2 regions of the Priestia sp. YIM B13491 genome follow, and region 2 is predicted to be linked to the other one. Evidence: a T-box and tRNA genes for the amino acid it is inferred to sense, from the RefSeq annotation. Region 2 holds a T-box; the other holds one or more tRNA genes.

Region 1 (7,196 bases), on a different contig from region 2:
CATATACGCACTTAACTCTTTTCGTAAAGGAAAATACCCCTTTGGTTCTTCGTATCCCAGAACCTCCATGTTTTTTGCTACTTTTTCCATAGCGTATTTCATTTTATCTTTAGGGAATATGTCAGGTGAAAGCTCTCCTTTGCTTAATTGAATAAGGTTTGAGTTAAATTCGGATTCATTAATATCTTGTACCATTGCTTGACTCGGACGATGCGTACCTGATTTCACATGAACATTCCAATCGGGCGGAGTCGTAGCCAAAAGTGTCCATGTATTATTTATAACGATTGTTCCCTTTCCCATCTTACCTTCAATTAAACCGTCCGCTGTTAATTCCTCTAATGCCGTGATGACCGTACTTCGGTTAACATCGAACATAGCAGCAAGCTTTCGCTGACTAGGAATTTTACTTCCAATCGGCCATTCTCCACGCGCAATTTTCTCTTTCATAAAATCAATGATGTGTTTGTATTTTGGATAACTTGAACTGTTTCCTTGATTCATACATTTACTCCTGTTTTTAAAGTGGTTGGGTTAATTGCTTTTAAACTGGTTGAAGACATTTTATCAAATGTTTATTAACATGGGAACCACAATAGATACTGGTTGGATTCAAAATGAAAAATGGAGATGAATAGGCATGAAATTAACGTTTAGTCTGGTGTTCTTACATATACTGATGATTAGCTTATGGGCTTCAGCATTTCCAGTTATTCAAATAGGGCTGGAATCGTTTTCTCCTCAGCACCTTGCTTTTGTTCGGTTAAGTATTGCTTCTTTAGTACTGTTAGTTATTGCAATAGGTACACGCATGCGCTTGCCTGATATAAAAGATATTCCACTTCTTTTAGCACTCGGTTTTTTAGGTTTTGCCGTATATCACACGGCATTAAACATTGGAGAAAAAACGGTGAGTGCGGGTATTGCGAGTTTACTGGTCTCGACTACTCCTATTTTTTCTTCGCTTTTAGCTATTTTTCTTTTTCAGGAGGAGTTCGGAAAAAGAAAATGGATTGGATCTGCAGTAAGCTTTGCAGGTATTGCACTTTTAACCTTCAGCAAAGAGAACTTTGTACACTCAATTAATGGAATCTTACTGATTCTGCTAGCTGCCCTTGCAGAAAGCATCTATATAGTATGTCAAAAAAATTTATTAAAAAAGTATGGTTTTCTTTCTTTTGTGACGTACAGTATTTGGGGGGCTACAATTTCTATGCTTGTTTTTTTACCTGGGTTAGAAACAGAACTTGCACATATCTCTGTCAGATCAGCGATAAGCGTGACATATTTAGGATTATTTCCAACCGTTATTCCCTATATGGTACTCGCTTATCTGACATCGCGTATAGGTTCTGCTGAGGCTGCCATTTCTCTTTACTTAACTCCTGCGCTGTCCTTTTTCTTAGCGTGGCTGCTTTTAAAAGATATCCCGAGTGCAGCTTCCATTGTGGGAAGCATCATTACGTTATGCGGCGTGTTGCTTACACATAGTAAAAGAAAAGTAGTGGTAAAAGAGACAAAGTTCACAATGCAAAGATAATGTGTATGCTTTAAGGAATTGTCTTAGAGGCTATGTTTTTTATTTATATATTTTATTTAGAACATACTTTAATTTCTTCTTTTTGCAGTTTAATTAACAATTAATAAAAAAGCGCCTTTCTTTAATCTTGGTTTAAGATTTAAAGAAAGGCGCTTTTTTATGTAGTTTCTAATTCCGCTTTTATTTTCCCAGCCACTGCGTGAGTCAGCTGCTGAAGATCGTAAATCTCTTCTCCTGAAAGTACTACATGTCCATTTAAAACATGGTTATGTTTATATGCTCGATACGTCACTTCGATACTTTTTATCGCACGCTCTACTTCATCATTCACCATAATACTTTCATAGTGATAGGATAGTGTTTCAATTCGAATCTGCGTATTTTTCATATTCATTCACCCTCCATGAGCCGTTGACTAAAAATATGACTGTTAGAGGTGAACTATACATAGAAACTTTTTTGTTATCACCTACTTTGTTATTTAGAACATATTTTAATTACTTAATTCATCTCTGCTATTCTTTTTTTACAAAATACCAAAATAAACCCCCGCTCTTCGGAGCGGGAGTTTATTGCTTGTAGTACCAGCCTTTTTTATCTAAAAACTGTTTAACTTTTACAAAATCCAGCCCAGCTGCGGTAAGTTCAGCGGACGGATTACCTATTGCATGTACGTGTAATTCACTGTCGATTCCTTCATTTTTTAAGAAAGCACGAAACTCTGTTTCCATGTCTTTACTTAATCCGCCTGTTTTAATTGTAATTGGGATAGGTTCTACGTCTTTCATTTGCACAAATCCGCCTGGAACAGCCCATGCTGCATTCGTATAGCCATATACACTAAATACCGTGCCTTTTTTTATAGTTCTAAAATTCTCTGTTATATTCGCATATTTGTAGACTCCAATATCCTTCTTCGCTTTTACTTGAAAAGAATATTTATCTCCGAGTGAAGTAACCTTTGGTAATGATTCTTCGACAGAATTGCTTACACCCTTAAGCAATTCCATTATTTTAGCTAATGTTTTCTCATCAGCTTTTCCAGTTGACGTTAATCCATACTTTTCTTGAAGAGCTTTAACAGCTGCAACAGTTTCGCTGCCATATTGACCATCGGTTCCTTGCTGGGAAAGTTCAAATCCTAATTTAATTAAGTTTTGCTGCAGTTCTTTTACAGCTAGTCCGCTATCACCTTGCTGCAATTGTGCTGATGGCTTATTATTTTCCACCACCGTCACGCCCGTATTAATACTATTAAAGAAATCCAGGTCCATTTCATTGATATCAACATTGCCTTTAATCCCGTTTACTTTTCCTTGATCTGTATATTGAAACATAGACCATCTATCCCAAATCGCCGTATCACCTGGGTTAGCAAATCCCTTAGAGCGGTTACTTCCACTGTAACGAGCTATCCATAGCGGATATCTTGCCACAACGCTTGTAAAATTGGATTTAATAAAACTATACCCCGTGTAAAGAATAGGCGTAATGCTTGTTTTCCTTTCAATATACTCCATCCATCTAACTGCAAAGGCTGTGACCTGCGCTTTTGTTTTCCCTTTATTTTCTTCCAAATCTAAGCAATGAGGCAAATCAACCTTCATGCTGCCTAATTTATTTAAAAAGAAATTAACTTCTGCAATGGGATCATTATCAGCATGAGCAAAGTGATAAAAGCCTACACGTAGACCTGCATTTTTTGCACCTATATAATTATCATATGATTTTTTATCTAAGAAGGTTGTACCTTCTGTTAATTTAATATACGCGCCTTTTACACCATCCGACGCCACTTTTTCCCAATCAATTGTTCCGTTGTGATGAGAAACATCAATGACCTTAATATTTTGATTATTACGGTTTTGCATTGCTATCACTCCTTCATACAAACTATGAATAAAAAAGGAAATGGCAACTGATACAGGCCTATTAAATAGATATTAGGCTTTATAAAAAAACTACAATATGAAGGGATTTTGGTAGCCTTCCCTTATTATAAGAAATGAATTTGTGCAATTTTATAAAGTGAGGAAAGCTATATTCGTTTATACTAATAATATGAAGATATACTGAATAAAAAGTGGAGGAATATGATGTCTTTAATAAAAGAAGCACGTAGATATGCAGAACACGCTCATAGCGGCCAAATGCGCAAACTGTCCGATATACCTTATATTGTTCATCCTATTAACGTAGGTAATATTTTAGAAAAAGCGGGTTTTAGTGAAGAAGTAATTGCAGCAGCTTATCTGCATGATGCTGTAGAAGATACAAGTGTAACACTCGAAGAAATTGTACAAAGATTTGGTTTAGAGGTAGCGGGGATTGTTGAAGCTCATACAGAAAACAAATCAAAAAGCTGGGAAGAACGTAAACAGCATACAATTCAAATTGTGAAAACTGGTTCTCTTGAAGTGAAATCTTTAATTGTAGCAGATAAATTAGACAATTTACGGTCTTTAAAAGAAAGCTACGATCAGCAAGGAGATACGATTTGGAATAGCTTTAAAAGAGGATTCGAAAAGCAGAAATGGTACTACGAATCCATCAGCAAATATGCTGCACAAGGATTGGAACCAAACCAAATTCCAAGTTTTTTTTATACGTATAAACAAGAAGTAAATGATTTTTTTAGAAGTTAATATTCATATGAAAAAATTAGAAAACACTGAAAATAACTATTGCGAATGCGCTGCATACGTATTAAAATATAGTAGAGTCAACACGCAATGAAGGCTCTACATAATCGGGACTGTAGTTCAGTGGGAGAATACTTGTCTGGCAGACAAGGGGTCGTGGGTTCGAATCCCATCAGTTCCATAAAACCAGTTGTATCAAGAGTTTAAACCACTTTAACACTCTGCAGGGTGGAATGGTTGCAATACTATTTCATCTGACCTCTTCATGATTTCCATGAAGAGGTTTTTTATTTTCTTTTTACGATTGATCCTCATGATTTTTATGATTATTCTTTTCACTACTCCTACTGACAATTTCTCTAAGTTCGCCCTCGTCGCCTTTTGCATTGATGATTTCAAAAAGCTGATTCAGCCCTTCACTTGTTTCATCATTTGGTTCTTTGCCCATTCAATCCCCTCCTTTTGCTTCTAGGATGCCCATTTTTTTCACATTGTTTCACGTAAAAAGCAATTCATCAATATTAATTCGCCGTAAAAGTATACCTTTACGACCCTTGTACAATTACTGGTTATACAGATATACTCAATCAATTCTTTCAATTTTGCAGCGTTTTATAGGGTTTCTAGTACTCATCTATAATGAAATAATCATCACAAACTTCGGTAAAATCGTTCTCTTCGTGGAGATCTACTTCTTTATCTTTAGATATCTCGGTTTCTGTTGTAAATAGTTTAAAAAGCTTGTTTAACATTGTCCCACCTCATATCTTTTATTAATACATTCAGTATGATTAATTTATATGAAGCCAGTATGAATTGAAACTTAAGATAATGTGAATGTAGACATTAACGTGAGATGTTAAGCATGCTTATACCCTGGACGAAAAGGTTACTTAATTCTACAAAGAAGTGATTAGTATATCAGCTGTATGTGGCATTCGTTCTATAACAGTCGTTTTTGTTATTCGTTTTGCCATTGTACTAGGTAGCTTAGTTTTATGTATTATCGCTTTAATCCCTTAGTTATCAACATCCTTAAATACCATTCGAATGGCTTGTGTAGTTGGAATTATCCTTTTGCTTGCTTTGTTTTTCTTTAGTTATATCCACAATTGAACGAAAAAACGCAAGCTATAAAAAAAGAACTTTGTATGTTGCTGCAAAGTTCTTTTCATAAACACTTACTGTTTGTTAAGAACTGTATGAAATATGAAATAGCTCATACACTGCTTATACAATCGTTAAGGCCTATTTAGTTAACAGTCCTTCTTACGTTTTTTCTCGAACCATCCATATGCAATTTCAGCTTCAATTTCTTTGTTTCCCGGAGAAACTAAGAAAATAACGTATGAACCGTTGTTTGGAAAGATAAATTTGCCGTCTTCATCACTTACTAATGTACTTTTCGGCGGAACAACACGGTTAAATACGTTTACCCCTTTAGTAGGAAAGCCTTTTACCATTTCTGCAAATTTAATTTTCCCTTTTGGTTTTGAACGTATTGTAGTATTTGCTGGACTCACATTATCTGAAGTTGTTCCTTTTCCAGGCGGGATAGAGTTAAACCAAATTTCAGCAGTAAAAGGTTCGTTGGAATAGTTAGTGATAGTAAAAGCATTCACAAATAAATCTACTCCGGAGCCGGAAGGGTTAACTAACCCGCCCCAAGCATTTCTATTTCCACCAAAACGAATAGGCTCAGTTTGTCCGACAAAGTAGTCTCCTTTTAAAGATTGATATAAAGGATTAGGTATATTAACAGCTTTAATATAAGGTTTACTCGACTCGTAATTTGACATACAATCATCTCCTTTCTGTACTATATTTTATGAGGTTTTTCTATAAATGCTTGGACACATGCATATATAAATATATTTACTCTTTATATAAACGCAAAAAGATAGACCCGGTACTGAGCCTATCTTTTCCTATCGCTTTTACAAAATAAAATTCCCTCTTGGCCTTTACCTTCCTAATGCCCTCGTTGACTGCTGGTGTATAAACGGATTGTTTTTTTGACTTTATACTTCGATGCTATTTTAATACTTCTACTATCACTTCTTAAAGTAGTAATCACCTATTCTTTTGTAGTCATAAAATGAAGAATCCTTACCTTTTTTTCACAATATTCAATAATTTCATAACAGACTGTGAGAATATCATGTCTAGACAGTTCTATTTCATCAAATACAAATTTTGAAAGCTGCTTCTGCAGAACCTCCAGCTTTTTGCTGTCTTCTTCATCGATCCATAGCCCTTCCGTAATACACACATCTGCTAGTTTGTTAATAGATTGAGCCGTCCAGTTTAATCCGGCTGAAGAAACAGTTTTTGTAAGTAAATCGTTTTTTATAGCTAGAATAACTTGACACACATGGGTATAGGCATCAACTTTCTTTTGGATAAATGCTTTGCGAAGCTCTTGCTTGTATTGCTCTTTCGACATCACTATGGCTACGACAGACGTAATGAATGTTCCTGCCAGCGCGATGAGCGACCCTATCAAAATTCCGATCAGTTCTCCTGACAAAACGTTCACCTCTTTAAAGGTATTTCTATATGCTATGGGAATGAAGGAAATGATATGAAGATAAACACTATGTAAAAACAGCCCTAACTTTTCTAAGTTAGGGCTGCAACACTAGAATATGATAGTAACCAAATTAGATAATACGACTTGTAATAATTCCTTCAATTTGACCAATTTTTTCTTCTAGCTCAGGCACAATCTCGTCACTTACTTGATTGTCAATATCGATCATTGTATACGCATATTCACCGCGGCTTCTGTTCACCATATCTGCGATGTTTAAATTGTAGTTTGAGAAAACTTGCGTAAGTTGTCCTACCATATTCGGCACGTTGTGATGGAAAGCAGCTACGCGTTTTTTCCCAGTGTAAGGAAGAGATGCATTCGGGAAGTTCACTGAGTTTTTAACGTTTCCAGTTTCTAAGAAATTTTTCACTTGACGTGCTGCCATTACCGCACAGTTTTCTTCTGATTCTTGAGTTGA
Region 2 (7,196 bases):
TGAGCTCGTCTCGCTCTAACTGGCGAATTGTATTTCTCGCATCGTTATGACGAGGAATGTAAGCAGGGTCTCCTGATAACAAATACCCAACGATTTGGTTGATTGGGTTGTAGCCTTTTTCTTGCAGTGCGTCATAAACCGTAAACAATACTTCATGTACGTTTGTTTCAGCTGGCTCATCTTGAAAATTAAATTGCATGGTTTTATCAAATGAACTCACGGTCCCACCTCACTCTCTTAATTTGTGAACACATTGTGCACTATGCTAAGTCTTATTTATATTGTACACCAAGAAAGAGGAGAATTAAACGGATTTAACCCATTCTTCTACAGTGCCAAGTGCTTTTTCAATTTGGCTAGCGTCTTTTCCTCCAGCTTGCGCCATGTCAGGGCGTCCGCCTCCGCCTCCGCCGCAAATCGTCGCTACTTCTTTAACAAGTTTGCCAGCGTGATGGCCTTTAGCAATTAAATCTTTTGTTACACCTGCAATAATATTTACCTTTTCACCTTGTGGAGAAGCTAATACGATCACAGCGGATTCTAATTTTTGTTTTAAATCGTCAACCATTGCACGAAGGTTATTCATATCCGTTGCATTCACTTTCGCTGCTAGGACATTCACACCATTAATGTTTTGTACGCGGTCAACGAGATTGCCAGCTTCAATATTGCCAAGCTTTGTAGATAGTGAATCATTTTCACGCTGAAGATTACGAATTTCTTCTAGTAATCCTTCAACGCGCCCTACTAAATCACGCGGATTGGATTTTACTTTTGCCGCAGCTTCTTTTAGTAAGCCTACTTGATCGTTCATTAACTGATAGGCAGCTTTTCCAGTTACAGCTTCAATGCGTCGAGTACCTGCACCGATTCCCGATTCTGATACAATTTTAAATAAACCGATAACAGACGTATTTGGCACGTGACATCCACCACATAATTCTAAGCTGTAGTCGCCTACTTGTACTACGCGCACGATATCTCCGTATTTCTCACCAAATAGCGCCATTGCACCCATCGCTTTTGCTTCGTCAATTGCTTTGTTTTCAATTTGTACAGAGATGCTGTCCCAAATCTTTTCATTAACGATTTGTTCAATTTTCTCAAGCTCTTCTTGTGTCACTTGACCAAAGTGAGAGAAGTCAAAGCGCAAGCGATCCGCTGTTACTAAAGAACCCGCTTGATTAACATGCGTTCCTAACGTATCTTTTAATGCTTGATGCAATAAATGCGTTGCCGTATGGTTTTTCACAATCGCACTGCGGTTTTCTTCATCAAGCCCCGCCGTATATGTTTCACCTTTTACAAGCTCACCGTTTGTTACAGCTACCGTTTGGACATTTTGGCCGTTTGGCGCTTTTTGAACGTCTTTTACTTCCGCTGTTCCTGAGGCACTTTGAATCGTACCTTGGTCCGCAATTTGACCGCCGCTTTCTGCGTAGAATGGCGTGTGGCTTAAGATGACTTGCGCTTCTGTTCCAGCTTCAGCGCGGTCAACAAGCTCACCGTCTACAATAATTGCTTCAACAACTGTTTCTACTTCATTTTTATCATAACCAACAAACTCACTTGCAACAGTTACTTCACCAAGTACGCCGCCTTGAACTTGCATAGAGCTAGAATCTTGACGAGCAGCACGTGCACGCTCACGCTGTGCTTCCATTTCGCGTTCAAAACCTGCATGATCAATTTTCATGTTCTCATCTTCTGCATATTCTTCCGTTAATTCAACAGGGAATCCATACGTGTCATATAAACGGAAAACATCTTCGCCTTGTACCATATCACTGTTTTGCGCTTTTTCTTTTTTAATAACGGTTCCCAAAATAGCTAGTCCGTCATTTAACGTTTCGTGAAAACGCTCTTCTTCATTTTTTACTACGCGCTGGATAAAATCCGTTTTTTCCTTTACTTCCGGATAGAAATCAACCATGATTTCACCTACTACCGGCACTAGCTCGTACATGAACGGACGATTAATGTTTAGCTTTTTAGCATAGCGAACTGCTCGGCGTAACAAACGGCGCAGCACATACCCACGACCTTCATTTGAAGGAAGCGCACCATCACCTACAGCAAATGTTACCGTACGAATATGGTCAGCAATAACTTTAAATGCCGTATCTTGCTCATCATTTGTACGATATTTAGCGCCTGAAATGTTTTCTGTTGCTTCAATAATTGGCATAAACAAATCTGTATCAAAGTTTGTTTGCACGTCTTGAATAACAGAAACCATACGCTCTAAGCCCATTCCCGTATCGATGTTTTTCTTTGGAAGCGGCGTGTACGTGCCATCAGGATTGTGATTAAATTGAGAAAATACAAGGTTCCAAATTTCTAAATAACGCTCATTTTCTCCACCTGGATATAATTCCGGATCAGTTAGGTCATTTCCATATGCTTCTCCGCGATCATAAAAGATCTCTGTATTTGGACCACTCGGACCTTCTCCAATATCCCAGAAATTACCTTCTAAACGAATGATGCGCTCTTTAGGCACGCCCATTTTTTCATTCCAAATCTTAAATGCTTCTTCATCTTCGGGGTGAACTGTTACAGATAGCTTATCTGCGTCGAATCCAATCCATTTATCGCTCGTTAAAAATTCCCATGCCCATTGGATGGCTTCTTCTTTGAAATAATCACCGATAGAGAAATTACCAAGCATTTCAAAAAACGTATGATGGCGAGCCGTTTTACCTACGTTTTCGATATCGTTTGTACGAATGGATTTTTGTGCGTTACAAATACGCGGATTTTGAGGAATAACACGACCATCAAAATATTTTTTTAATGTAGCTACTCCACTGTTAATCCATAATAAAGACGGATCTTCATGCGGAACTAAAGATGCGCTTGGTTCTACATCATGGCCTTTTTCTTTAAAGAAATCTAAATACATTTGACGAACTTGTGCTGATGTCAGTTTTTTCATGATTGGTCCTCCTTTAATACTCTTCTTATTTATAGACAAAAAAATGATGACATAAAAGCATCTATTTTCTCTGTGTACAAAAGCAATTACTAGTTATTTGCACACAAAAAAACTCTCATCCCTGTAGCAGGGACGAGAGTTAAACTCGCGGTACCACCCTGATTATAAATGCCAAAAGCATTTATCACCTTCATAGCGTTAACGTTGCTGACACGGCAGGTTTTAGCCTGCACTCTGGACTAGCGTTCCGCTGCTCTTTGTTTAGCGCTTCTTTCAGCCAAGGAAGCCCTTCTCTAAAAACTAGTGTGCAACGTACTCGATCCATCATTGTGTTTAAAATATGTAGCGTTTTCTTATGGCGATATTATGACAAATTAACCGCTCTTTGTCAATGTTTGAGCGTATAAGAGCGGATATGCAAAATAGATATTTTAATGACTGCTAAAATTGGCACAGCCAAAATGAGACCCAATACTCCTCCAAATTCTCCTCCTAAAAGGAGCGCAAGCATGATAAACAAAGGATGAATATGAAGGCTCTTTCCTACGATAAGCGGAGACAGCACATTTCCCTCTAGAAACTGCAGCACAAAGATTATAATGACAATGGTAATAACCAACTTTATCGAGATTGTGGCTGCAATAATAGCCGCTGGAACCGCACCAATAATCGGGCCAAAATAAGGGATGATATTCGTTACGCCAATAATGAAGCCTAAAAGAAGTGCATAAGGCACATGAAAGAACCACAGTGCCGCTGTGGCAATCACACCAATAATGAGACAAACAAAAAATTGCCCTCTAATGTAATTGCCGAGTGATTCATTCACATCCGATAAAAAACGTTCGCCTGGTTTGTGCCACTTTTTAGGCGTGACATAAGCTGTTGCTTTCTTAATAGAGGAAAAATCCTTCAGCATATAAAAAACAATAAATGGAATAATGATTAAAATCAAAAAAGAGGTAATCAATGACTTTAATCCTTCCGCCACTTTTGTAAGCCACACGTTGAGCGTAGCCTCTACATCATCAATGCTGCCTTCAATTTTCTCATGTACACCGTTTGGAAGTGAAGTTGTACGATCATGAATCGATTCTACCCAATGTCTATATGTATTCGTAAAATGAGGCAGCTGTTCGTTTAAATCTTTTACTTGTTCCACAAAAATAGGATACGACTTATAGGCTCCAAACCCGATTCCTCCAAAAAAGATGATGTAGATCAGTAAAATAGCTAGAGGACGAGGCACGCCTTTATCATGCGTTTTTTCAATAAGCGGATGAAGTAAATATGTAATGAATGCTGCAATAAAAAAAGGCAGCAGTGCTTTTAAAAACATGTAAATAACAGGAAGCCATAAAAACTGGACTTTAAAAAAGACTAATATGCACAGCAGCGCTAATAACAGCAGTCCGAATCTATAGAACCATTTGAATGAACTATCTTTCAACGTAAACTCCTCCTCTCTTCTATTTTTTGATAAAGAAAGGAGTTTATACATGCAGTTGTCTCTTCTGCCTGCAAAAAAGCACTATTGCAGCTCAGTGCAATAGTGCTTTTTTTATTAGTGAATAGCTTTCATCATACGTTTACGCATTTTTTTCATATTTCTTTTTGTAAACATCTCTCGATCATCTGCCATTTTAAATGCATAAGCTCCAAGACCGAAAGCGACTACTGACGGAATGATTCTGCCCATTGCTCTTCCTCCCGGTAAAAAAGAATTAGAAATTGATTGTGCGCTCGTCGTCTGAGAATAAATCATCAAGCGAGCTCAATGTTCCATCTTCTTCTACTTGGTGAGTATTAATTTGTCCTTTTGAAATAGTCATTTCAATAAAACAATTCCAGCAGTAATACTGATTTACACCAATTTTGCCAACGTCAATACTTTTACAGTTTGGACATTTAAACAAAGTCGACACCTCTTTATACGTTCTACTTATATAAACGCATTATGTCCACTTCTTTCCATGTCCATACTTTATTTTCTGACAATTAGCAAAGAAGGATGGCAACAAAGGAGTTTATTTAACTCTTTGTTAGCATGCGAAAGGTTACATGAAATCATACGGCGTAACGTTTTCCATCCCAATATTTGCATCTTTCATAAATGGAATTTCGGGATCTTCTATGTCGTTATCCAAGCTTTCTCGAAGCAGCGGCTGTAAATTCGTTTGGCGAACGCTGTCTTCATTTCGGCTAACTCCAAGCTGAAACGCTTCGTCTTCTCCGCATAAAATTAAAAACTGTTTGCTTCGCGTAACGGCGGTATAAAGTAAATTGCGTCGCAGCATCCGGTAATAGCTTTTAACAATTGGAAGCACAACAATGGGAAATTCACTTCCCTGTGATTTATGAATGGAACAGCAGTATGCATGAGTTATTTGATTAAAGTCTTGCTTTGTGTAAGTTACTTCATTTCCTTCATATGAAATAACCAGCATATCCTGTTTTTCCGTATTTTCTTTGGCAAAGAAAACCGAAACGATTTCTCCCATATCTCCGTTAAATACGTTGCTATCCGGCTGATTTACAAGCTGCAGCACTTTATCTCCGACTCGGTACGTAATATCTCCGTGCTTAAGCTCTCTTCTTTGCTCAGAAGCCGGGTTAAATAATTCCTGAAGAACTTCATTCAGTTTATCAATCCCTGCAGGACCTTTATACATAGGAGCTAAAACTTGAATATCTTTAGCCGTATAGCCTTTTTTTAACGCATTCCCGCAAACTTGTTGCACAACGTTCGTAATGTGCTGTCCTTGACAACGAATAAAGGAACGATCTCCTTGCTGCCTCGATAAGTCTTCCGGAAGCTTTCCTTTTTTTATTTCATGAGCCAAATCAATAATTGACGATCCTTCCGCTTGCCTGTATACATCTGTCAGACGGACGGTAGGAACTACTTCGGAACTCAGTAAATCTTTTAATACCTGTCCCGGACCTACTGAAGGAAGCTGGTCTTCGTCTCCAACTAAAATAACCTGTAAATTAGCAGGAAGAGATTTAAACAGCTGATGAGCGAGCCACAAATCTACCATTGATACTTCATCTACAATCAGTAATTTTCCGTCAATTGGATTTTCCTCATTATGATCAAATCCTTCTTGTCCGTTCCATTTTAATAATCGGTGAATCGTAACTGCCGGAAGTCCCGTCGCTTCGCTCATTCGTTTAGCAGCTCGTCCCGTAGGTGCCACAAGTAAAACAGGAAAAGCCTCATCTTTTTTATAGTCCCCTGGATTTAACGAACATCCGTGAAGTTCTGCATAAAGTTCGACTATTCCTTTAATAACCGTTGTTTTTCCTGTACCTGGTCCACCTGTTAAGAGAAGCATTGGAGACATTAAAGCGGTTTGTATACCCTTGCGCTGAGACGGTGCATATTGGACGTCTAACCGCTCTTCTAGTTCACCCAGAGCCAATAAGAATTCTGATTCCGGAAACTGCTCTTCGTACTGCGTTTGAGCCATAATTTTTTGAATAGCTTTAACCAGCCCTTTTTCAGCATAGAAAAGGGGAGGAAAATAAATTTTTTCGTCTTGGATGATAAGCTTTTTATCTGCTTTTAATGCGTCCACTTCTCTTGTAAGATCCATTTCAGACAGATTCTCATGCCTGCTTTTCCGAAGAAGCTCTGCTGTTTTTCCATACAGCTGGTCTGCCGTAACGTATACATGCCCCATTTGATTGCATTCTTGCTCAATGACGTATAAAATACCTGCGCGCAAACGATCAGGATGATTGGTTGCCATACCAAGCCTCTTTCCAAGTTCATCGGCCCTGCTAAAACCAATACCTTGAATATCTTCTACGAGCTGATAAGGATTATTTTGAACAATTTCAAGCGCTTCTTGTTTATACGCTTGGAAAATCTTCATCGAAAGCTGCGGTCCAAACCCGAGGTCTGTCAGCTTTACCATTACTTCTTCTAACCCTTGATGTTCACGAAGCTGCGTGACTAAAGCTTCTGCCTTGTCGGCTGAAAGCCTCGGAACCTCTTTTAGCACAGACTCATTTTGCAAAATACGAAAAATAGCGCGTTCTCCTAGGGCGTCCACAATGTTTTCAGCGGTTTTTTTACCGATGCCGTGAAATAAATCGCTAGACAGGTACTGAACAACCCCTTGCCTTGATTGCGGAAGTTCTTTTTTAAACTGTTCAACATGAAACTGCAGACCAAACTTTGGATGCTCTTTGAAGTCTCCGTAAAACGTGTATACTTCATCTTCATTCAGCTTAGGAAAATAGCCTGTAA

Evidence for each region. A T-box is a leader RNA that pairs with one kind of tRNA and senses whether it is charged. The one in region 2 lies ahead of alaS (alanine--tRNA ligase), so its partner is inferred to be a tRNA-Ala.
Region 1: it has a tRNA-Ala gene. The T-box ahead of alaS (alanine--tRNA ligase) is inferred to sense a tRNA for this amino acid. The anticodon was not compared.

The regions. Positions count from the first base shown of each region.
Region 1 is NZ_JBHZOR010000004.1:615,733-622,928, reverse strand. It holds gene pdxR (MocR-like pyridoxine biosynthesis transcription factor PdxR) at 1-504, opposite strand, end outside; gene ACFX4E_RS18125 (DMT family transporter) at 641-1,540, shown strand; gene ACFX4E_RS18120 (hypothetical protein) at 1,698-1,928, opposite strand; gene ACFX4E_RS18115 (GH25 family lysozyme) at 2,110-3,411, opposite strand; gene ACFX4E_RS18110 (HD domain-containing protein) at 3,637-4,185, shown strand; tRNA gene ACFX4E_RS18105 (tRNA-Ala) at 4,292-4,363, shown strand; gene ACFX4E_RS18100 (hypothetical protein) at 4,481-4,630, opposite strand; gene ACFX4E_RS18095 (DUF6143 family protein) at 5,439-5,981, opposite strand; gene ACFX4E_RS18090 (hypothetical protein) at 6,260-6,721, opposite strand; gene ACFX4E_RS18085 (phosphoglycerate dehydrogenase) at 6,846-7,196, opposite strand, start outside.
Region 2 is NZ_JBHZOR010000001.1:293,229-300,424, reverse strand. It holds gene ACFX4E_RS01455 (IreB family regulatory phosphoprotein) at 1-220, opposite strand, end outside; gene alaS (alanine--tRNA ligase) at 305-2,938, opposite strand; T-box leader at 3,064-3,275, opposite strand; gene ACFX4E_RS01445 (AI-2E family transporter) at 3,327-4,388, opposite strand; gene ACFX4E_RS01440 (YrzQ family protein) at 4,503-4,637, opposite strand; gene ACFX4E_RS01435 (hypothetical protein) at 4,663-4,854, opposite strand; gene recD2 (SF1B family DNA helicase RecD2) at 4,996-7,196, opposite strand, start outside.